2 regions of the Flintibacter sp. genome follow, and region 1 is predicted to be linked to the other one. Evidence: riboswitches for the same ligand, from Rfam matches in the RefSeq annotation. Region 1 holds a riboswitch; the other holds the start of a gene.
What was found. Region 1 has a riboswitch for thiamine pyrophosphate ahead of ACLTXB_RS06860 (energy-coupled thiamine transporter ThiT). Riboswitches for the same ligand answer to the same signal wherever they lie in the genome.

Region 1 (11,142 bases):
GGCGTGAAAGTCCAGCAGCAGCACCTGGCACTGCTGGGCCTCATGGGAGCGCAGGATCTGATTGGCCGCCTTGAAGGGGCTGTCCAGATTGGAGTTGAGCTCCAGGCGTCCCATCAGGTTCATGACGCCGATCTTCAGCCCCTTAGGTCCGTCGTACACCCCAAAGCCACGGCCGGGTACTCGACCGGCGTAGTTGGCCGGACGGAGAATGTAGGGGTCCTTGTCCAGAAAATCCGCGATTTGGATGCGGTTCCAGGTATGGTTGCCCAGGGTGATCACATCGGCCCCGGCGTCGTACAGACCACGGGCCTGCCGGGGAGTGAGCCCCACGCCGGAGGCGTTCTCTCCGTTGACCACGGTGAAGTGGATGTCATGCTCCCGCTGGAGCTCCCGCAGGCGGCGGGCCAGGATATCCTGACCGCCCTCGCCCACAATATCGCCAACCGCCAAAATGTTCAGCAGCATTGTGTCTCCTCCTTGGATGGAAAAAAGTGTCCTGCTCCATATTATAGTAGATGGAGCGGGAAAGGGCAAAGCCTTTTTCCACGAAGAAGGGCGGACATATTTTTGCCCTGCCGGACATAGGCTGTTTTACACGCAGCAGTGAGGAGGGGATGGAATGGACTACCGGCAGCGGCGGGAGACAGGGACAGGCTGGAACGCCCGACGGACCGCGGGGCTGGGCCTCATTCTGGCAGTGGTGGTGTTTTTTCTCCCCCTGCTCACGGTAGGGGGCGAGCCGGTGCTGGGACTGGCTCAGCAGGGTGAGGGCGGCGGCGCGGCCCAGGGGGAGAGCGTTGAGACCCAGGCGGCCAAGGACCGGGGAAAGGTGGTAAAGCTCCTTCAGGAGGACGGGACGGTGACCGAGCTGACCATGGAGGACTACCTGTTTGGGGTGGTGGCTGCGGAGATGCCCGCCTCCTTCGAGCTGGAGGCTCTGAAGGCGCAGACCTGTGCCGCCCGGACCTACACCGTGCGCAAGCAGAACAATCCTACCCAGGCCCATCCAGATGCCGACGTGTGCACGGACACAGGCTGCTGTCAGGCCTATGTCACCCGGGAGGCGGCCGAGACCCGGTGGGGATTGAGCGCCGGGGAGTATAGCCAAAAGATCGCCCAGGCCATTGCGGAGACCGACGGCATGGGGATTCTCTACCAGGGGCAGCCCATCCAGGCGGTGTTCTTCTCCTCTGCGCCGGGGTACACGGTGGACGCGGTGGAGGTCTGGGGCAACAGTGTGGATTACTTAAAGAGCGTGGAGAGCCCGGAGGGGGAGGAAGTGCCCAATTACCACAGCCAGGTGGTGAAAAGTGGAGAGGAAGTAAAAAATGCGGTGCTCTCCGCCTATCCCGACGCCGACCTGTCCGGCGATCCGTCGGGCTGGTTTGGGACTCCGGCAGTCAATGAGGGGGGAACCGTGTCCAGCATCCTGGTGGGCGGCGTTACCCTGACGGGGAGCCAGGTGCGCACCCTGTTTGACCTGCGCTCGGCCTGCTTTACCGTGGCCTGGGATGGGACCAACTTTACCTTTTCCGTCACCGGTTACGGCCACGGGGTGGGCATGAGCCAGTACGGGGCCAACGCCATGGCCAAGGCGGGGAGCACCTACGACGAGATTTTGTCCTGGTACTACACCGGCGCGGAAGTCTCCCCGCTTTCTTAGAAAGAAAGCTTGGCAAAGAACTTTCTGCGAAGCTTCGCTTCGCCTCTGCGCCCGTAAGGGAGGTTTTTGGTAGGAGTGACGTGCTGCGTCGCTCCTACTCTTTTACTTGGAGAGTTCCGCCCTGCGGGCGGGTTCCTTTTTGTTTGCCCAAAAAGGAACCAAAAATGCCCTGGGGTATGTCTCCGGTGAACGCCTCGCGGAACGCGGGCGTTCACAGTCGCCCCACCCCCAGACCCCCATTACGGGAGCGGGCCACTTCGAATTTGCCATATATTTCGGCGGGCAAAATCAAGATCTGTTCCCGTTCTACTCTCGGCCCACAGGGGCCTTTTCCGTCAAGATTTGGTTGTTTATACATCCTAACACACACCGCCTAGTGCCTGCCTTCCGTTTGGGTGCGGCTGTTATCGTATAAGTCCCAATGACTGCTCAACTGCCACGGCTATGCAAGGGTAGGCGGTGTTCGTACAGCGCGGGATTTTCCAAATTTAGACCTAGTAGGGGCCTGTGTCCCCGAGGCAAGAAGAAGCAAGCGGTCTTGTCTTGAGCCGCCGGGAGGTTATAACCCATGCTTCAGGAGGGCGTCCCCCGTAATTGGGGGTCCAGGGGGCAATGACTGTGAGCACCGCCGCAGGCAAGGTGCTCACCGGAAGCAGCCCCCGGCGATTCTTTGGTGCCTTTCTGATCGTTCAGAAAGGCACACCCGTTCCCAAAATAAAAAGGGATGGCCACAGGGCCATCCCAAAGAAAAGATAAAAAAGTTTATTTCCCCACGCAAAACCGCTGAAAAATCCGCGCGGTTACGTCCTCTCCCACACTTTGTCCGGTAAGCTCACCCAAAGCCTGGAGGGCCTCCTCCACATCGGTGAGCAGGGCGTCGGGGGTCATCCCGGCCTCCAGGGCCTGCAGGGCCCGTTCCACGCCCTCCAAAGCCCGCTGGGCCGCCTGGGCCTGCCGGGCGTTGGACAGGAGTTCTCCATAAGCGGAGTCGCTTCCCTTGGGGAACAGCTGGGCCACGGCGGCCTCCAGGTCGGCCAGACCCTCCCCGGTCTTGGTGCTCAGCTCTACCACCGGGGGCAGAGAGTCCAGGTTGAGGAAAGGTATTGGGGCGGAGGGCAGATCCTTTTTGGTGGAGATTAGAATAGTGGGGGCCAGACTCAGGGCGGTTTCCAGCAGCTCTCCATCCTCCTGGGTGGCGGTCACGGAGCTGTCCCACAGCACCAGGATAAGCTCCGCATCCTCCATGGCCTGACGGCTGCGCTCCACGCCCAAGCGCTCAATGGGGTCGCTGCTGTCCCGCAGACCGGCGGTGTCGATGAGCCGCAAAGGCACGCCGCCCAGCTCCACCTCCGCCTCCAGAGTGTCCCGGGTGGTGCCGGGGATGTCGGTGACGATGGCCCGGTCATAGCCAACCAGGGCATTGAGGAGGGAGGATTTTCCTGCGTTGGGCCGCCCTACCAAGACGCAGCGGACGCCTTGATTGAGCCGGCGTCCCCGCTGGTAGGTGGCCAGCAGGTCATGGAGAGCCCGGCTCTGGGCGGACAGGTCGTCCTCCAGCTTGGTGAGGGTGAAGGGGTCGATGTCCTCATCGGGGTAGTCCAGCACAGCGTGGAAGTGGGCCATAACGTCCACCAGAGCGGAGTAGATCTGACCTACCCGGCGGCTTAATGCGCCGGACAGCCGCCCGGCGGCGTGGCGGGCGCCCTCCCGGCTCCGGGCGTCCAGCAGATCGGCCACGGCCTCCGCCTGAGCCAGGTCCAGCCGCCCGTTGAGAAAGGCCCGCTGGGTAAACTCGCCGGGCCCTGCCTGACGGGCTCCCTGGGCAAACAGGGCCTCCAGAGCCAGGGTGAGCACCATGGGGGAGCCGTGGCACTGCAGCTCCGCCGTGTCTTCCCCGGTGTAGCTGCCCGGTCCCCGGCTGTAAGTGCACAGTACCTGGTCGATGACCTCCCCCTGGGCGTCCAGCAGGCTGCCGTAAACCAGCTTGTGGGCCGGGTGGTCCTCCAAACGGTTGCCCGCGGCGGGCCGGAAGCAGGCCGAGGCCGTCTCCACCGCCCGGGGACCGGACAGGCGCAGAATACCGATGGCCGATGAGACGGCGGGGGTAGCCATAGCGGCAATGGTGTCTTGTTTCATGGGGAAGGCTCCCTTCTCAAAGAATGGTGGAAAACCGCCGGGATGGCGGGCAGTTCCTGCAAAAATCGGATTTGTGGATTTTTCCGCGAAAAAAAGACTTGACACGGATTTTACCTGGATTTTCGGTAAAAATCCAATGTTTCTGTTCACATAACAACCTGTGGAAAACTTTGTGGATTGTGTGGAAAACCCTTGCCCCGCAAGGAAATGGGGGAGATAAAACCGGCGGTCGAAAAAATTTGTGGATTTGGATAGAGGATTTGGCGGTGCAGGGGAAGGGGTAAGAAAACTCCGCCGGAGCGTCTGCCCAAAATGCAGGAATGCCGCCGCGGGATGACCCGCGGCGGCAGGTGAGTGTTTAAACTTCCTCCTGGATGCGGCGCAGCACCGCCCGGGCGGCCTGCACGCCGGAGGCTCCGGCCTGGGCCAGACCGCGGGTGACGCCCGCGCCGTCGCCGGCGGCGAAGAAGCCGGGCAGGGCGGTCTCCAGCTCGGGGGAGAGAGCCAGACGGGCGGAGTAGAACTTGACCTCGGCACCGTAGAGCAGGGTGTCGTGGTTGGCGGTACCCGGAGCGATCTTGTCCAGCACGTAGATCATCTCGATGATGTCGTCCAGCTGCCGCTTGGGCAGGGCCAGGGACAGGTCGCCGGGCACGGCGGCGGTGAGGGTGGGGTGGACGAAGGACTTGCTCATGCGGTGCTCGTTGGTGCGGATGCCGCTGACCAGATCGCCGAAGCGCTGCACCAGCACGCCGCCGGCCAGCATGTTGCTGAGGGAGGCGATGTGCTTGCCGTAGCGGTAGGGCTCGTTGAAGGGGGAGGTGAAGCGGTTGGACACCAGCAGGGCGAAGTTGGTGTTCTCGCTGCGCAGCTTGGGATCGGAGTAGGAGTGGCCGTTGACGGTGTTGATGCCCTCCACGTTCTCAGCCACCACGTGGCCGTAGGGGTTCATGCAGAAGGTGCGCACCTGGTCGCCGTACTGCTTGGTGCGGTAGACCAGCTTGGACTCGTAGACCACGTCGGTGATGTGCTCAAAGACGGTGGCGGGCAGCTCCACCCGCACGCCGATGTCCACCTGGTTGTTGAGCAGCTCCAGCCCCAGCTGCTTGCACTGGTTGGAGAACCACTCGGCGCCCGAGCGGCCGGGGGCGGCGATAAGCCGCTTGCAGGTGACTTCCTCCCCACCGGCCAGAGTCAGGCAGAAGCCGCCGTCGGCCTGGGAGATGTGCTCCACCGCGGTGTTGAAGCGGAACTCCAGCATGTCCTTGAGTCCCTCATAGATATTCTGGAGGATGCGCAGGTTGTTCTCGGTGCCCAGGTGCTTGCACCGGGCCTGAAGCAGGTGCAGGTCATAGCCCAGGGCCTTTCGGGCCAGAGCCTTGGCCTCGTCGCTCTGGGTGGAGAAAACCTGGGTGGTGGCCCCGTGGGCGACGTTGATGGAGTCCACGTAGTCGATGAGGTCCATGACCACCTTGGGGTCCATAAAGTCGGTGAGCCAGCCGCCGAACTGGGTGGTAAAGTTGAACTTTCCGTCGGAGAAAGCGCCTGCGCCGCCAAAGCCGCACATGGTGTCGCATACGGCACAGTGGATGCATTCGCGGACCTTGCCCGCCACAATGGGGCAGCTGCGGTGGTAGATATCCCGGCCCTGGTCCAGGGCCAGCACCTTCAGGTCGGGACGGCTGTGGGCCAGCTCGTAGGCGGCAAAGATGCCCGCCTCGCCGCAGCCCAGGATCACTACGTCATACATGGCATTCATGGAAGTTCTCCTTACATTTTCTTCTGTTTCGGCGGCAAAAAGCCCCGTTCATACAGAATACAGTATAACATACTTTTCAAAAAAACAAAATGGGAAATCCGGTGAAAAGGCACGAAAAAGGCCGCCCAAAGGCGGCCTGACGGGGGAGAATTCAGCTTCGCTCCTCAAAGCTGGCGCCGCAGCTGCGGCAGGTGACGGTGATTTTTCCCTTGCCCCGGGGGACCCGCAGCTGTTGGCCGCAGTTGGGGCATTTGAAGTAGCGGTGTTCCTTGTCTCTGTGTGCCGTGCGCTGAAAGCGCAGCCAGCGGATCACGGGGCCGGCCACCTGGAGAAACTTTGCGTTTTCAGCCCGGCGGCGGGCGGCGTTGCGGGAGAGGGTACGAAACAGGAGAAGGAAAAGCACCGCCAGGGACAGCCAGTACAGCACCCCCCACCGGGTGAGGGCGGAAACCAGATACAGGACCAGGTATAAGCCCAGCAGAGCCAGATTGAGCTGGTCGGTCCCGTAGCGGCCGTACATAAAACGCTGGATGGCGTTGCGGATCATAGGCAGCCTCCTAAGTAGAGAAAACAGGCGCGAGGGCGGTTTTTTCTCTTGAAATATCTTGAAAATATGATAGCGCGAGAGTATGAACTCGTCAAGGAAGCAATCGTAAACAAAGTGTGAATTGTTCCTGGCAGAACAACAGAAACCGGGGCATTTGTCTTGCGCCAGGGGACAAAATAGGGTATACTTTTCCCAAATGAACTGGGAGGACCGCTGTATGAAGCGCATCGACAAAGAGAACTATTACCTGGATATCGCCGAGACCGTGTTGGAGCGGTCCACCTGTATGCGGCGGTGCTATGGAGCCATCATCGTCAAAAACGACGAGATCGTCTCCACCGGCTATAACGGCGCGCCCCGTGGCCGGAAGAACTGCATGGACCTGGGCTACTGCACCCGGGAGGCCATGAACGTGCCCAGCGGCGAGCGCTATGAGCTGTGCCGCTCGGTCCACGCGGAGATGAACGCCATCATCTCGGCCGCCCGGCGGGACACCCTGGGCGCCACCCTGTACCTGGCGGGCCGGGAGGCCAAGACCGGGGAGCTCCTCCACGACGCCACCTCCTGCTCCATGTGCCGCCGACTCATCATCAACGCGGGCATCCAGCGGGTGGTCATCCGCAACACCGACCGGGATTACAGCGTGGTCCATGTGGAGGACTGGGTGCGGGAGGACGACTCCCTGCCGGAGCAGCATAAGTAAGGCTCCACCTTGACAGCCCCTGCCGGGGCGGGTACAATAAAGATGACCGCATAACAATCGAGCACAGGGGCGCTGGAAGCTTTTCCGGCTGAGATGCAAAGGCGAATAGGCCGCCTTCGGTCCCTTAAACCTGATCCGGGTAATGCCGGCGTAGGAAGTGAACGGAATGTGGACTCATGTCGTTTCTTTCGTACCGCACTGCACCCGCTTGGATGTGTTGCGGTACAACATTTTTTAGGAGGAAACGAGTATGAATTCCACTGCTGTGACCCGGCGCGCCCAGTCCATCCGGCTGCGCCGCCTGGTAGAGAGCGCCATGATGCTGGCCATCGCCACGGTGCTGAGTATGTTCCCCTTCCAGGGACCCTGGGCGCTGGGGGGCGGTATCACTGTGTGCTCCATGCTGCCCTTGGTGGTGCTGTCCTGGCGGTACGGCTGCAAGTGGGGCGTGTTTGCCGCCTTTGTGTACAGCCTTCTGCAGATGGTGCTGGGCATCCAGAACGTGCAGTACGCCGACAGTGTGCCCACCGCGATTCTGATCATTTTGTTTGACTACGTGCTGGCATTCTCGGTCATCGGACTGGCCGGAATGTTCAAGGGCCGGCTGGGCAATCCCCGTCTGGAGCTGGTGCTGGGCATCGTGCTCACCTTTTTGGTGCGCCTTGGCTGCCACTATGTCTCCGGCGTGGTGGTTTGGGAGGTGCTGTGGCCCAATGAGCTGGGCTGGGCCGCGCCCATCTGGTCCATTGCCTACAACGCCAGCTATATGATCCCGGAAATTATCATTACCTCCCTGGTGGCGGCGCTGTCCTACGGCCCGCTGAAGAAGTATTACCAGGGCCAGGACCTGAACTGACCCCTTCGGGGGCGAAGAAAGAGAGGCCCCCATGGGTAAATTTGACGGCCTGCTGCTGGTCAGCGACTTTGATGATACCTTATATGATTCCCATCACCGGGTGCCGCCCCGCAATCTGGCAGCCATCAACTACTGGCTGCGGGAGGGGGGACGGTTTACCGTGGCCACCGGGCGAGCCTACACCACCTTTGCCCCCTACGTCCACTTAGCGCCCATCAACGCCCCGGTGGTGCTGTCCAACGGCTCGGCCATCTACGATTTCCACACCGATACCATGCTGGTGGAGACCCAGCTGGACCCCCGGGCGCCCCAGGACTTCCAGGCCCTGATGGACGCCATCCCCTCTCTGGGAATGGAGGCCTACCACGGGGAGGACATCTATGTCTACCGCCCCAACTACGTCACCTACGGCCACATGCGCAAGGTGGGCACCGACTACACGGTGGCGCCCATTGCCGATATGCCCACCCCCTGGAACAAGGTTATTGTCCAGCAGGAGTACGACCAGCTGCTGCGCGCCCGCGCCTGGCTGGAGGAGCACTGTCCGGAGCGGTACGAGGCCATTTTCTCTAACCGCTACTACCTGGAGGTCACCCGCCGGGGATGCAATAAAGGCGGCATGGTGCAGCGGCTCATCGATATGCTGGGGGTGGAGCGGGACAACCTCTACTGCGTGGGGGACAACCAGAACGATATCCCCATGATGGCCCTGTCCGCCATCCCCTTCGCGCCGGCCAACTGCGCTCAGGAGGTCAAGGACTGGGGCGCCAAGCTGCTGTGCCACTGCGACGAGGGCGTTATCGGCGACATCGTGGAGATCCTGGACCGGAAATATTGAGCATCACCTCCCCGACCTTCAAATGGGGATTGACAAAGAGGGGCGGGGGGTGGATAATAAACCCGTCCCAGCTAAGGCCGGGACATTCTTCGGACGGAAAATACAATGGGGAGCGCGTGAGCGCTGAGAGGAAGTTCGGCTTCGACCCAGAAACCTGATGCGGATCATGCCGCCGTAGGGATGTGGACGTGCTGTTGTGCGTCCGGGCGTGCCTGCGGCACGCCTCTTTTGTTTTTTTCGGCCGGAGTGCGAGGAAGGACTGCCAAAGGCGGCAGGCCGAGGGGGAGCGCCCTGGGCCTGTGTCCTGCTTTCGTATACAACTGGACAGCGATGGGAGGCCGTGTTCCGGCATGAGAGGAAGCCAGTAAGCTTCGACCGACCCGACCCGGTAGTTTGCCCGGGCGGGGGCTCCGCGGCGCTGGGAGACCGGCGTGGGGGAGGGCTGTCCATGTGGGATCCCACTCCTTTTCCGCGGAAGCTTTTGGGAAAAGGAGTCTTTTTTATGAAACGCAACCCCTCTCTTCTGCGCCTGGTGGTGCTGGCCATGCTGGTGGCCGTGGGCGTGGTCATCTCGCCCATCCTCCGTGTGGAGGGCATGTGCCCCACCGCCCACCTTATCAACATCGTGTGTGCGGTGCTGCTGGGTCCGGTGTACTCCTTCGTGTGCGCCTGCACCATCGGCGTCATCCGCATGAGCCTGATGGGCATTCCCCCTCTGGCCCTCACCGGAGCGGTGTTTGGCGCGGCCCTGTCGGGCATTTTGTACCGCCTCAGCGGCGGACGGCTCATCTTCGCCGTCATCGGTGAGGTGGTGGGCACCGGCATCATCGGCGCGGTGGCCTCCTACCCGGTGATGACCCTGTGGTGGGGCTACACCGGCCTCACTTGGGTGTACTATGTGCCCTCCTTCATTGCCGGTACCCTCATCGGCGGCAGCGTGGCCTTCCTGCTGCTCAAGAAGCTGGCCAAAAACGGCATGCTGCTGAAAATGCAGCAGGAGCTGGGGGCCAAGGTGTTTGACCGCCCGGTCACCGTGGCCGGGGACAGCATGGGCATCGTCTTCCTGGGCATCATTGCCTACCTGGCGGTGCTGGTGCTGGTAAAGAACGTGCTGAAGGCCACCGGCGCTGCCATGGCCATGCCCTGGGTGGTGCTGGCTCTGTTCGTGGCCGTGGCCGCCTACTACTATTTCTCCCACCGAAAGGAGAGCGTCAACGCATGAGTCAGTCCCTGGGAGCGCTGCTGGAGGCCCTGCGCAGCCGCCGGCCCCTCATCCACTGCATCACAAACCCCATCTCCATCAACGACTGCGCCAACCTGATCCTGGCGGCAGGGGGACGGCCCATCATGGCCGAGCACCCCGGGGAGGTGGCTGAGATCACCGCCACCGCCGCCGCTCTGGCGGTGAACCTGGGTAACATCACCGACGTGCGCATGGAGTCCATGGTGCTGGCCGGGCAGGCAGCCCGGGAGGCGGGGGTGCCTATGGTGCTGGACTGTGTGGGCGTGGGGTGCAGTAGCCTGCGCCGGCGTTATGCCCAGGACTACCTTGCCAAGATTCAGCCTCAGGTGGCCAAGGGGAACCTGTCGGAGCTGTTGTGCCTCTCCGGCGCCCGCCAGGGCATGTCTGGGGTGGACGCGGACGGCAGCGACCGGCTGGAGGGGCAGACCCTTTCCGCCCTGCGGGAGTTCAGCCGCCGCCAGGGAGCGGTGCTGCTGGCCTCGGGGCCGGTAGACGGGGTGTTTGCTCCCGACGGGCGGCGCTGGGAGATCCGCAACGGCCACAGCATAATGAGCCGCCTTACCGGGACGGGGTGCATGCTCAACGTGCTCACCGCCGCCTTTTTGGCAGTAGGGGAGCCGGAGGAAGCGGCGGTGGCCGCCGCCGCCATGCTGGGCATCTGCGGAGAGCGGGCAGCCCGAGAGGCCCGTGGGCCGGGAAGTCTGCGCGCCGCTCTGTTGGACGCGGCCTATACCCTCATCCCGGAAGAATTGGACCATGAGGCGGCGGTACGCCCCTTTGAGAAAGGATGAAACATATGAACCCTGTGGATTTGAAGCTGTACTTGGTGACGGACAGCGGCTACTACGATGAGAAGCGGTTTTTGGACATGGTGGAGAAGGCCTGCCGGGGCGGCGTGACCCTCCTGCAGCTGCGGGAGAAGAACCGGGGCGGCCGGGAGTACCTGCGCCTGGCCCAGGCGGTGAAGGAGATCACCGACCCCGCGGGGGTGCCCCTCATCATCGACGACCGGGTGGACGTAGCCCTGGCCTGCGGCGCGGCGGGCATCCACGTGGGCCAGACCGACCTGCCTGTTTGGGCGGCCCGGCAGCTCATGGGTCCGGACAAGATCGTGGGTGCTACCGCCAAGACGGTGCCCCAGGCTCTGGAGGCCTATGAGCAGGGGGCGGACTACCTGGGCGTGGGAGCGCTGTTTCCCACCGAGACCAAGGTGAACACCGTCCTCACCTCCATAGACACCTTAAAGGATATCGTCAAGGCGGTGCCCATCGGCGTGGTGGGCATCGGCGGCCTGGATGAGAGCAACGTGGACATCCTCACCGGCAGCGGCGCTCAGGGCGGCGCGGTGGTGCGGGCCATCGTCAAGGCCCAGGACCCCGAGCAGGCGGCCCACCGTC
Region 2 (11,142 bases), on a different contig from region 1:
CCAAAGGCGGGGGAGACCCGCATATTGTAGCCACGGCGGGCAAAGTCGATGATGCCCATGCCGATGGTCTCCTCACACATACGTACGCAGTCGCCGCACAGAATGCACTTGCTGGGGTCACGGACCACAGCGGGACTGCTGTCGTCCAGAGTAGACTCCTCCCGGCTGTCCCCGAAGCGCACTCGGCGCACGCCAAAGCGCATGGCCAGCTCCTGCAAGCGGCAGTCGCCGCTCTTTTCACAGGTGGTGCAGCTGCAGTTGTGGGAGGCAAGGAGCAGTTCCAAAATCATCCGCCGGTGCTTGAGCAGACGGGCGGTGTTGGTGCGGATGGACAGGCCATCCCGAGGCTTCATGGAGCAGGAGGTCTCGATCTTGCCCCGTTCGTCCTCTACCACGCACATGCGGCAGGCGCCGTAGACAGACAGGTCGGAGTAGTAGCAGAAGGTGGGCATCTCGATGCCTGCCTTGCGGATGACGGAGAGCACGTTGGGTTCCCCGTCGAAGGGGACCCGCTGGCCGTCGATATACATGATTCCCTTTGCCATAGTGCTCACTCCTCTCGAATGGCGCCGAAGGGACAGCAGCCCCAGCACGCGCCGCATTTGATACATTTTTCTGTGTCGATGACATGGGGCATCCGGATCTGGCCGGAGATGGCGTCCATGGGACACTGCTTCATGCACTTGCCGCAGCCCTTACACAGCTCGGGATCGATCTGCAGCTCCTTTTTACGGCCGTTGCAGTGGGGACAGTGCTTATCCACTACGTGGGCCAGATATTCATCCCGGAAGTATTTCAGCGTGCTCTGTACCGGCTTACAGGCGCTCTGGCCCAGGCCGCACAGAGAGGTCTCGGTAATGGTGTTGGCCAGAGTCTCCAGCAGGTCCAGATCCTCCAGAGAGCCCTCATTGTTGACAATGCGGGTGAGGATCTCCAGCATGCGGCGGGTACCCTCACGGCAGGGAACGCACTTGCCGCAGGATTCATTCTGGGTGAAGTTCATGAAGAACCGGGCCACCTCTACCATACAGGTGTCTTCGTCCATGACCACCAGGCCGCCGGAGCCGATCATGGCGCCCACTTTCTTCAGGGAGTCGAAGTCCATGGGCATATCCAGGTGCTCCTCGGTGAGACAGCCGCCGGAGGGGCCGCCGATCTGGACGGCTTTGAATTTCTTACCGTCCTTGATGCCGCCGCCGATGTCAAAGATGACCTCCCGTAGGGTGGTGCCCATGGGGACCTCGATGAGGCCGGTGTTCACCACATTGCCGGTGAGGGCGAAGGCCTTGGTGCCTGGGCTCTTCTCGGTGCCGATGGAGCGGTACCACTTGGAGCCGTTGCGGATGATGAGAGGAACGGTGGAGAAGGTCTCCACGTTGTTGAGAACCGTAGGCTGGGCCCACAGGCCGTGCTCCACGGTACGGGGAGGCTTTACACGGGGCATACCGCGGTTGCCCTCGATGGAGGCGGTGAGGGCGCTGCCCTCGCCGCAGACGAAGGCGCCTGCACCCCGGTTTACATGGAGGTGGAAGGAGAAGTCAGTGCCTAAAATGTGGTCGCCCAGCAGGCCCAGCTCCTCCGCGCGGGCGATGGCGTTGCGCAGACGGGACACGGCCAAGGGATACTCGGCGCGGACGTAGATGTAGCCCTCGTCACTGCCCGCCGCCACACCGGCGATGAGCATGCCCTCGATGATGGAGTGGGGATTGCCCTCCATGATGGAGCGGTCCATAAAGGCGCCAGGGTCACCCTCGTCGCCGTTGCACACCACGTACTTCTTGCCCTTGGGCTGCTGACGCACGCTCTCCCACTTGCGTCCGGCGGGGAAGCCGCCGCCGCCTCGGCCACGCAGGCCGGAATCCAGAATTTCCTTGCAGATGGCCTCGTCGGTCATCTCAAACAGAGCCTTTTCAAAGGCAGAGTAGCCATCCTTGGCCAGATATTCGTCAATATCCTCCGCGTCGGTGGTGCCGCAGTTTTCCAGCACGATGCGGTGCTGCTTATGATAGAAGGGGATGTCCTCATGTTTCTCATAGGTCACTCCGTCCAGCTGGTAGAGCAGCCGGGGAATTACCTTGCCCCGCAGCAGAGTCTGCTCGATGATGTCGTCGCAGTCCTCCACCTGTACGTGGGTGTAGAGAATGCCGTCGGGCTCGATCTGGAGCAGGGGACCCATCTCGCAGAAGCCGTGGCAGCCGCTGCGCTTGAGGTTGATGTCGTCGGACTTGGTCTCAGGGGTTTCGTCCTCCCGGAGAAGGCCCACATGGACGTTCAGTCCCCGGCGCTGGCACTCCTCTTTCAATTTGTCGTAGATATTCAGAGAGCCGCCGGCGATACAGCCGGTACCGGCGCAGATGAGAACCTGGCGGCGCTGTGCTTCCAGTGCCCGCTTGGCCTTCATCTGTCGGACCTTCAACTGGTCACGGGTCAATTTAGCTGCGTTCATGGGCGGCCTCCTCCTTTCGCAGGGACTCCAACAGGTCAATGGCCAGTTCGGGGCTCATTTTGGAGTGGACCTGATCGTTGACGGTGACTACGGGAGCCAGTCCGCAGGCGCCCAAGCAGGCCACCGTCTCCAGGGTAAACAGTCCATCGGCAGAGGTCTTCTGCTTATCCTCCAGCTCCAGATACTCCCGGATGGCGTTATAGATGGGCTGAGATTTCCGCACGTGACAGGCGGTGCCGTCACATACCTTGATAATGTACTTTCCCTTGGCTTCCAGGGAGAAGTTTTCGTAGAATGTGGCCACGCTGTACACCTTTGCCACGCCGATGTTCAGCTTCTGTGCGATCAGTTCCAGGACCTGGGGGCTAAGATATTTAAACTCGGCCTGTACGTCCTGCATGATGGCGATCAACTGGTGGCGCTGGCAGCCGTAGGAGTTGATGATCTCCTCCACGCGGGCCAATGAGATACCGTTGGACATTGTTTACACCTCTTCTTTCCGTTAAGCGCTGAGAAGCGCAGTTTCCCCACATATTATACATAATAAAGGATGAAAGAATGGAAATCTATTGGTGATAATAACGAAAAGATGGAATGGGAAAATGCAGGGAAAAATTCAATATTGAAGAAATAATGCAAATTTGGCGGCATTTTTCTCTCTCCGTTCCAATTGGAAAGGCAGGATGATATGTCAAAAAGAGGACTGGTGCAGGGGAGGGAAAAAGTCTGAAAGTTTCTTTCTTTCAAGAAAATTTGTCCCGGCCAAACGGGACAAGGAAAGAGGAAAAAAGGGCAAAATCGGAGAAAAGTGAAAGTAAAAATAAGGAAACAGGGTGGAGAGGCGAGAGGCGGGTATCAGGAGTGAGGTGAGATGGTGCTGTAATATTTGACCAAAGTACAGGAGTTGTGGTAGGATGATATCAAGCGTTTTGACAGGGGGGAGGCCCCCGGAAAGGAACACCGCAATGGATTGGAAAAACATCTTGCCTCAACTCTACCGCAGCCGGATCGATACCCGGTTTGTTTCTCACAGCGAGCAGCTTGCCGTTGGTGCCAGCAAGTTCGGCGGCCGGCCCGATGTGCCGGCAGATTTCGTCTGGCCGGTATTTGAAACCAATACCCCGGAGGATGACCAGGTGAAGGAGCGGCCTCTGGCCTTTTTGGCCCAGTTTGACTGTGCTCAGCTGGCCGCTCTGGACAAGGAAGGACTGCTGCCCCATGAGGGTGTACTCTCCTTTTTCTATGAGCTGGGGTCTCAGCGCTGGGGTTATGATCCCAAGGACCAGGGGTGTGCCCAGGTATTCTGGTTTAAGGGCAACCTGGCTCCGGCGGAATTCCCGGCAGAGCTGGAGGAGGAGTTCCGCCTGCCGGAACTGGCGGCGGAGCTGTCCGGGGCGGCAGATGCTCCGGATTTTCAGGATGCCTGTCCTGCCCTGGAGTACCCCTGGACCGCCAACGACTACCGTATCTTTGACCAGGCCCGGCGGGAGCTGGGGATGGACTACCCGGCAAACCGCTCCCAGCTGCTGGGCTGGCCGGACATCATTCAGAACAATATGGCCCTGCAATGTGAACTCATTAGCCGGGGATACTATCTGGGAGGAAGCTGGGAGAATATTCCCATGGAGGAGCGCAGCGCCCTGCGTACTCCCAGCGTCCGGGAGTGGCAGCTGCTCTTCCAGCTTGACACCGTGGAAAACGGAGACTTCGAGCTGATGTTCGGCGACTGCGGCCGAATCTACTTCTACATCCGCCGGGAGGATCTGGTCCAGCGCCGGTTTGACCGGGTTTGGCTGATCCAGCAGTGTTGCTGAGGAGGACGAGCATGGGCAATATTGATATCACCTGCACGGGAAAAATCCGCAGCAAGGATACTTTGGTGAAAGCGGTCCAGCGTCTGGTCAAGCAGCGAAACCTGCGCCTGGGCGTGTGGGAAGAGGGCATGCGTATCGTTGTGTGTCCCCGAGGTTATCTGGACTTTGCCTGGACCAAGGAGAAGGGACTGTTTGGCCAGTGGAATCTGCGGTGTGGGTGCAACACCACCCCCGTCGGTCCCGGCTTTCATAAGGCGGCCCTGGAGCTGCTGGAGGAGCTGGGAGGCCTTGGAATCAAGGAGTGGAACGTTCAGGACCGTTCGGACTACCAGCAGGACCGGGATTTTGGGGCTCTGCGCCGGGAGTGGTTTCTCCCCTGGCTGGAAGAGCAGGTGAGCCAGGTGCTGGAAAAGACCGCGCCGGGAGAGATGGGATACCTCTTCTGGGAAGTGGATCAGTACCGGCCAGAGGTGGTGCCCGACACCATTGCAACGCCTCTGGGACGGTTCCCAGTGGCGTGGTTAAAGGAAAAGCTGGAGAAGGGGGCGCTGGAGGAGCTGGCGCAGTACCTGTTTTTGTGGGATCAGCCGGGGATGAATGCCCTGTATCTGCGCAACCGGGCGCTGAAACAGCTGTGGGAGGACTGCTGCTTTGCACCCTCCGACCGCAGCTACCAGGACCGGCAGATTAATGCCGATATTCTGGATACCCTGGAGCGCTCCGCCGCCATGGACCCGTCGCTGCCCCAGCCGGTGGCGGATTACCGCGAACTTTGCATTTTGGACGACCGTACCCCCAGCATGCCGGAAGATGTGCCTGAGATGGAGGAACTTTATCCCATCGGTTACCGCAGAGGAGAGGTTTTGCAGCCCTACGACAAGCTTGTGGTGCCTCTGCCCGGTTTGTACCACTACGAGTGGTCCAACGGTGGTATGGACAGCGCTGGAGCGATCTGGCGGGATGAGGAGAGCGAGAGCCCCATTTGGCATTTCACTGCGCTGCGCAGCAGGATGGGATCGGCACAGTTTGCGATGGACATGGCCCAGCTGCAGGATGTCCGCACCAAGCAGCTGGAGGGCGGACAAGCCCATTGGGGCTGGAAGGAGATGCCCCCCAAGAAGAAAGACGACGATTTGCTCTACCGCGTGTCCTGTGAAGCGGTGGCGGGAGATACGCTGTTTGTTATTACCATCACCTATCTCCACCCGGAACACCGGGAGGATATCTATGACCGCCTGGAGCGGATGACCATTTTGAAATAAAAAACAAGCCCCTGCCATCGGCAGGGGCTTGTTTTTTAGACTGAGAAGAACATCAGGGAAGATCAGTGCGGGGCTGTAAGCTCATTTCCCAGAAGTGCAGTTCATGGAGGGAACATTCCCGGAAGATCTCACTGCACTGGGCCTTGCGTTCCGTGTCCAGATCCTGACAGATCCGGTCCGTATACGCCAGCCAGCTTTGGCAGGCCTGCTCATAGGCATCACTGGTGTAGTCCCGAACCAGAGGCCAGAAGGGGGTCTGCCGGACATTGGGATACTGCTGTAGCAGCCGCTGGAAGATCCACTGATAGCTGACCATGCAGGGCAGACAGGCCATCATGCACTCCGGGGCGCCCTGGCCATCCCGGGCGGCCTTTACCATACAGTCGGTGTAGGCCAGATTTTCCGGACGCTGCGGCAGGTGCTGGATGGGGGCGTCATCCAAGCCGTAGCGCTTGAGGTAGACCAGCCGGGTAGCGCCCTCCCCTTCGTTGACAAAGGAGAGCAGGGAATAGTAGGTTCGGATAGCCTCCAAATCCTCGGCTTTGGTCATGCCCCAGGCAAATACTTTGGCATATTCCCGGAGGTAGAGGCTGTCATCCACAATATAGCCCTTGAAACAGGCTTCATCCAAGGTTCCTGCTCCAAGCTGCTGAAGAAAGGGGGAGTCCAGGCATTGCTGCCACACAGACAAGTTTTTCTCGATCAGTTCCTGCGTGAATGTCATTGCGGTACACCTGCCTTAATGGATTTCTCCAGCCGCCGCACAGGCAGCACGGAGACAAGAATAATGGTAAGCAGACCCTCTGTGCCGTGGCCCGACAGATTAGCCACGATGCTGTATGCCCAGGGGCCGTAGCCGTCCCAGGCGTACTGGGCAAAGAAAACCGCACCGGCCATAATATGACTGGTCACGCTGAGGGCAACCGCCAGTGTGGTGCCCAGGATAATTTTCCAGCGCCGGTCGGTTCCAAAGACACTGGCATAGCCCAAAGCGGAGAAGCAGATAAGCTGTTCCACAAAAGGCTGGGCCCAGTGTACCGGCTGCCAGTCAGGCAGCAGAAGCATGGCCAGCAGGCCGGTGACCCATCCAGCGCAGAAGGCCACCCTGGCGTTGACCAGAAGGGAGAGCAGAAGGATGGGCAGCATGGCGCCCAGACTAATGTGGCTGCCGTTGGGCAGGGTGATCAGGAAACAGCGCAGCACCAGGGTAGCCGCCGACATCAGGCCGGCAAGACAGATATCCCGGGCAGACAGACGCATCCCGCGGCACAAAAACAGAGTAACGGCAAAATAGCAGAGGGTAAAGGCTGCAACGATCAGGTTAGTCATCCACGAACTCCCCCCGCAGAGCAAACAGGTGGTCCATGGGGCCGCTGCCTGCGCCCAGATCCAGCATGGCTGCCAGAGCGCCGGAGATGTAGGCCTTGGAGCGCTCCACAGCCTGGGTCAGGTCATAGCCTTTGGCCAGGTTGGAGGCGATGGCGCTGGAGAGCGTACAGCCGGTGCCGTGGGTATTGGGGTTATCAATGCGGCGGCCACGGAACCAGGTGCTCTGGCCATCCCGCCAGAGAAGGTCATCTGCATCGTGGATCTGATGGCCTCCCTTACACAGTACGGCGCAGCCGTAGGTCTCGCTGATGGCCTGGGCGGCCCGCTCCATATCCTCTGCGGTGGTAATGGTCATGCCGGAGAGGACCTGGGCCTCGGGGATGTTGGGGGTAAGAAGGGTAGCCAGAGGAAGCAGCTGTTCCTTCAGGGCCTCCACCGCCTCCTCGGAAATAAGGCGGGAGCCGCTGGTGGCCACCATCACCGGGTCTACCACAATGTTTTTTGCCCCATACTGTTTGAGCTTGTCCGCGATGACCTGGATCAGGGCGGTGGAGGAGACCATCCCGGTTTTGACTGCGTCAGGGAAGATGTCCGTGAAGACACAGTCCAATTGGTTGGCAAGGAACTCAGGGGTGGACTCCAGGATGCCGTAAACGCCGGTGGTGTTCTGGGCCGTCAGGGCGGTGACAGCGCTCATGGCATATACGCCATTGGCCGTCATGGTCTTGATATCGGCTTGGATCCCGGCGCCTCCGCTGGAATCGCTTCCAGCGATCGTCAATGCGGTTTTCATAGTTAAGACTCCTTTCTGTTTTGACGCATTGAAGTTTTATAGTGCGACGAAAGGTGGTGCCCCCAATTCGCCGCATAAACGGTTCTTCCTAAGAACCTGGGGGAAACAGATTTAGCCCAGCTGGGCGAGAAAGGACGGATCGTCCAGCTGTTTCAGATGCCAGCGGCAGATTTCCTTCAGCGCAGGCTGGTCCTCAGCAGAAAAAGCGTCATACACGCCCACCACCTGAAAACCAGCCTGAACGGCGGTCTGGGCGGCGTGAAGGGCATCCTCAAAGACCAGGGTGTACTGTGGAGCAGCTCCCAGCTGCCTGGCGGCCTCCAGATAGAGGTCCGGGCGGGTCTTGGGACCGTACTGGGTCGCGCTCAGCACAAAGGAGAAGAAGGGCCAGACGCCCAGCCGCTCCAGAGCCTGCCTGGTCTGATGAACCTGGCTTGCGGTGGCCACGGCGCAGGGCACACCAAGTTGGTGCAGCCGCTCCAGAAGAGGGCGAACGCCTTGCTTCAAAGGAACCCGGTCCCGGTATTCCCGGTCTGCCAAGTCCTCCATGGCCTCCATGAGCTGCTGGGAGGAAGCGGGGAGATGGTAGGTGCGGATCAGGTAGTCGATGGCCTGAGGAGAACTCATCGCGCGCAGCGTGTGGGACAGATCGGGAGCGGGATGGCCGCCAAACCGGCGTACCAACTCCTCCGGAATGTGGTCCCAGACGTACATGGAGTCGGTAAGGGTGCCGTCCAGATCAAAAATGGCTGCCTGGGGAAGAAAGTGGGCCATAGAAGTGCCTCCAAAAACAAAATCACCCCGGGTATCTCTCGAGAGAGACAATCCCGCGGCGTACGCATACCATAATCTCCCTACGTTGGCATTACCCAAATCAGGTCACAGGTCGAAGCGCACAGCTTCCTCTCAGCCCGTTTGCGAGCTCCCTTTTTGATTGCAGTGGACCGCTGTCGGCGGTCCGCTGGAAAATATTATAGCACGGGAAAAGAAGATTGCAAGTTTTTTTCTGCTGGGGTATGCTAGAAGAGAACAGACGCCCGCCCGAGCGCGGGAGAAGGAGGCAGGAACATGACCGATCAGGAACTGGTGCAGCGAGCCTTGGAGATGCGGAAATTTTCTTATGCACCCTATTCTCATTTTGCAGTGGGCGCGGCTCTCTTATGCGAGGACGGAACGGTGTTTACCGGTTGCAATGTGGAAAATGCGGCCTACGGTTCCACTCTGTGCGCGGAGCGTACCGCCCTGGTGAAGGCGGTAAGTGAGGGACGGACCACCGGCTGGACCACACTGGCTATTGCGGGCAGCGGAGAGGATTTTTGCTGGCCCTGCGGCGCCTGCCGGCAGATGCTGTATGAATTTGCGCCAAAACTTCGGGTGCTGGCGGTCAATCAGCATGGCCAGTTTCAGCAGGCAGGCTTATGGGAACTGCTTCCCATGGGATTTGGACCGGCATCGTTAAAATGAAATTGCGTGTTGTCCGTGCATAGTTTTTCTCCGGCCTGGAAATGCTATCCCCGGAACCCAATCCGAGGAGGTAATCTGACGTGATCATGGACAAGATCGCTTTGGCCCTGCTGATTATCGGCGGGCTGAACTGGGGCAGCGTGGGACTGTTTCAGTTTGATCTGGTGGCCTTTGTCGGCGGTGGGTCTGATGGACTGATCAGCCGGGTGATCTACACCGTGGTGGGCCTGTCGGCGCTGTGGTGTATTACCCTGCTGTTTCGGGACACAGATAAAAACCACTGACTCTCACAAAAACAGGAAGGCAGTCCGTTTCGGACTGCCTTCCTGTTTTTATAGAGAGTGTAATTTTATTTGGCTATCTACTCGCTTTTGATGGCCTCCAAAACGGAGATGCGTACCGCCTTGTTGGCCGGATAGCAGCCTGCGCCCAAGCCAATGAGAACAGAGAAAAGGACGGCAAAGAGCAGAAGCCACGGTGGGATCACCGAAATCCTTGCCACATCCTCTCCGCCAAGCAGAGCAGGAATGAGATGGTCTAAGCTGGGCCCCATGGATATGAAGTTAACAGCCACCGAGATAATAACACTGATGACACAGGCAGATACACCGCCTATAAAGCCGATGGCACCAGCTTCAGCCAAAAACATGATCCGGATGTCGGAGACCGGGCAGCCCAGAGATTTCATGATTCCGATCTCCCGAGTGCGCTCGGAGATAGACATGATCATGGTATTGATAATGCCCAGCGCGGCCACAAACAGCGAGATGGCACCCAAGCTGCCCAGTGTCATCTGTCTATGCTGGGCTTCTTTTTCTAAGGGCTTGCGTACGCTCTCCATGGATTCGGTGGGATATCCCATAGCGTTGATCTTACCCTCTACTCCCGAGACCTGGCTGATGCTGGAGGTCTTGACTAAAATGCTGTCATAGGAGATGGGAATATCATGGTCGGCCTGTCCCAGGAGGCGGCGCAGGTCATCCAGGGAGATCATAACGCCGTCAACGGTCTCGTTGCCCTTGGAGTAGTCCTCTTTTATCACACCCACCGGATGCAGCGGCATAGAAAATACCCCAGCACGGGTTTTCACTTCCAAGGTAAATTCCTGGCCGATGGGATCCAGGTAGGGGGCGGGGACAGAAATCTGATTGCCGAATCCATCCCAGTCGCCGTCAAAGCGGTTGACCATATCGTCCCCCTCGGGGCGTAAGGTATCTTTCAAATTATAGGCCATGTACTGCCCGATGATAGCATCGCCGGGCTTTGTGGCGGGGGAGCCTTCCAAAAAGCGGTAGCCCATGGTTTCCATGACGCTGACGTCCATAGCTACGATGTTGGTCCATTGGGCCACATAGCGGTGATCGGGTCCGGCGGACAGGGTAACGGAGTCAATGTCCAGAGTAAATTTCGGCGTGACTGCTTTTACTCCGCTGATCTCCCGCAGCTGTTGAAGCAGATGGTCGTCCAGTGCGCCTGTTTGGCTGTTTTGCGGGGGATTTACGGTGATGATCGTCAAGTCTCCCAGCTCTGACAGGGCTTTTTCCTGAGTCTCTTTCATGCCTACACCCAGGGATACGGTGATGACAATGGAGCAGCATCCGATCAGCACGCCCAGGGCGGTAAGAAAGGTGCGTGTTTTTTTGCGGAGCAGATTCTGGGCGCACAGGTGGAACAGGTCTTGCCGTCTCACCGGTTAATTCCCCGCATTCCGGTAATGCAGGCGGCGGAATGGCTCAACAAACAAAACCGGATCTGAAATGGTATTTGATTCATACAATCCCCTCTCCTTTTCCATATGCTGCTCCCGAATAATCCCGCCGTCCAGCAGGGTAACGATATGATGCGCGTAAGAGGCCATCTCCGGGTCGTGGGAGACCAGAATGACAGTCTGGTGGAAATCCCGGGCGAAGGAACAGATCATATCCATGACCTGGAAGGTGGCTTTTGAGTCCAGGTTTCCTGTGGGCTCATCGGCAAAGACGATGTCAGGCCGGGAGATAAAGGCCCGGGCAATGCCCACGCGCTGTTGCTGGC

Region 2: it holds a riboswitch for thiamine pyrophosphate, as region 1 does, so the genes downstream of both, ACLTXB_RS04395 (HAD family hydrolase) here and ACLTXB_RS06860 (energy-coupled thiamine transporter ThiT) in region 1, are expected to answer to the same signal.

Annotation. Positions count from the first base shown of each region.
Region 1 is NZ_JBKVXZ010000013.1:16,450-27,591, forward strand. Features, by position in the region: gene ACLTXB_RS06825 (TIGR00282 family metallophosphoesterase) at 1-465, opposite strand, end outside; gene spoIID (stage II sporulation protein D) at 620-1,663, shown strand; gene mnmE (tRNA uridine-5-carboxymethylaminomethyl(34) synthesis GTPase MnmE) at 2,426-3,799, opposite strand; gene ACLTXB_RS06840 (hypothetical protein) at 3,823-4,083, shown strand; gene ACLTXB_RS06845 (NAD(P)/FAD-dependent oxidoreductase) at 4,158-5,558, opposite strand; gene ACLTXB_RS06850 (hypothetical protein) at 5,710-6,105, opposite strand; gene ACLTXB_RS06855 (deoxycytidylate deaminase) at 6,323-6,808, shown strand; TPP riboswitch at 6,864-6,982, shown strand; gene ACLTXB_RS06860 (energy-coupled thiamine transporter ThiT) at 7,059-7,664, shown strand; gene ACLTXB_RS06865 (HAD-IIB family hydrolase) at 7,696-8,502, shown strand; TPP riboswitch at 8,599-8,701, shown strand; partial or broken gene thiW (energy coupling factor transporter S component ThiW) at 9,005-9,526, shown strand; gene thiM (hydroxyethylthiazole kinase) at 9,721-10,536, shown strand; gene thiE (thiamine phosphate synthase) at 10,542-11,142, shown strand, end outside.
Region 2 is NZ_JBKVXZ010000007.1:10,385-21,526, reverse strand. Features, by position in the region: gene ACLTXB_RS04435 ([FeFe] hydrogenase, group A) at 1-545, opposite strand, end outside; gene ACLTXB_RS04430 (NADH-ubiquinone oxidoreductase-F iron-sulfur binding region domain-containing protein) at 551-2,446, opposite strand; gene ACLTXB_RS04425 (complex I 24 kDa subunit family protein) at 2,433-2,927, opposite strand; gene ACLTXB_RS04420 (YwqG family protein) at 3,412-4,260, shown strand; gene ACLTXB_RS04415 (hypothetical protein) at 4,272-5,522, shown strand; gene ACLTXB_RS04410 (TenA family protein) at 5,575-6,246, opposite strand; gene ACLTXB_RS04405 (energy-coupled thiamine transporter ThiT) at 6,243-6,851, opposite strand; gene thiD (bifunctional hydroxymethylpyrimidine kinase/phosphomethylpyrimidine kinase) at 6,844-7,644, opposite strand; gene ACLTXB_RS04395 (HAD family hydrolase) at 7,756-8,418, opposite strand; TPP riboswitch at 8,479-8,583, opposite strand; gene cdd (cytidine deaminase) at 8,713-9,108, shown strand; gene ACLTXB_RS04385 (DUF378 domain-containing protein) at 9,189-9,392, shown strand; gene ACLTXB_RS04380 (ABC transporter permease) at 9,470-10,798, opposite strand; gene ACLTXB_RS04375 (ABC transporter ATP-binding protein) at 10,802-11,142, opposite strand, start outside.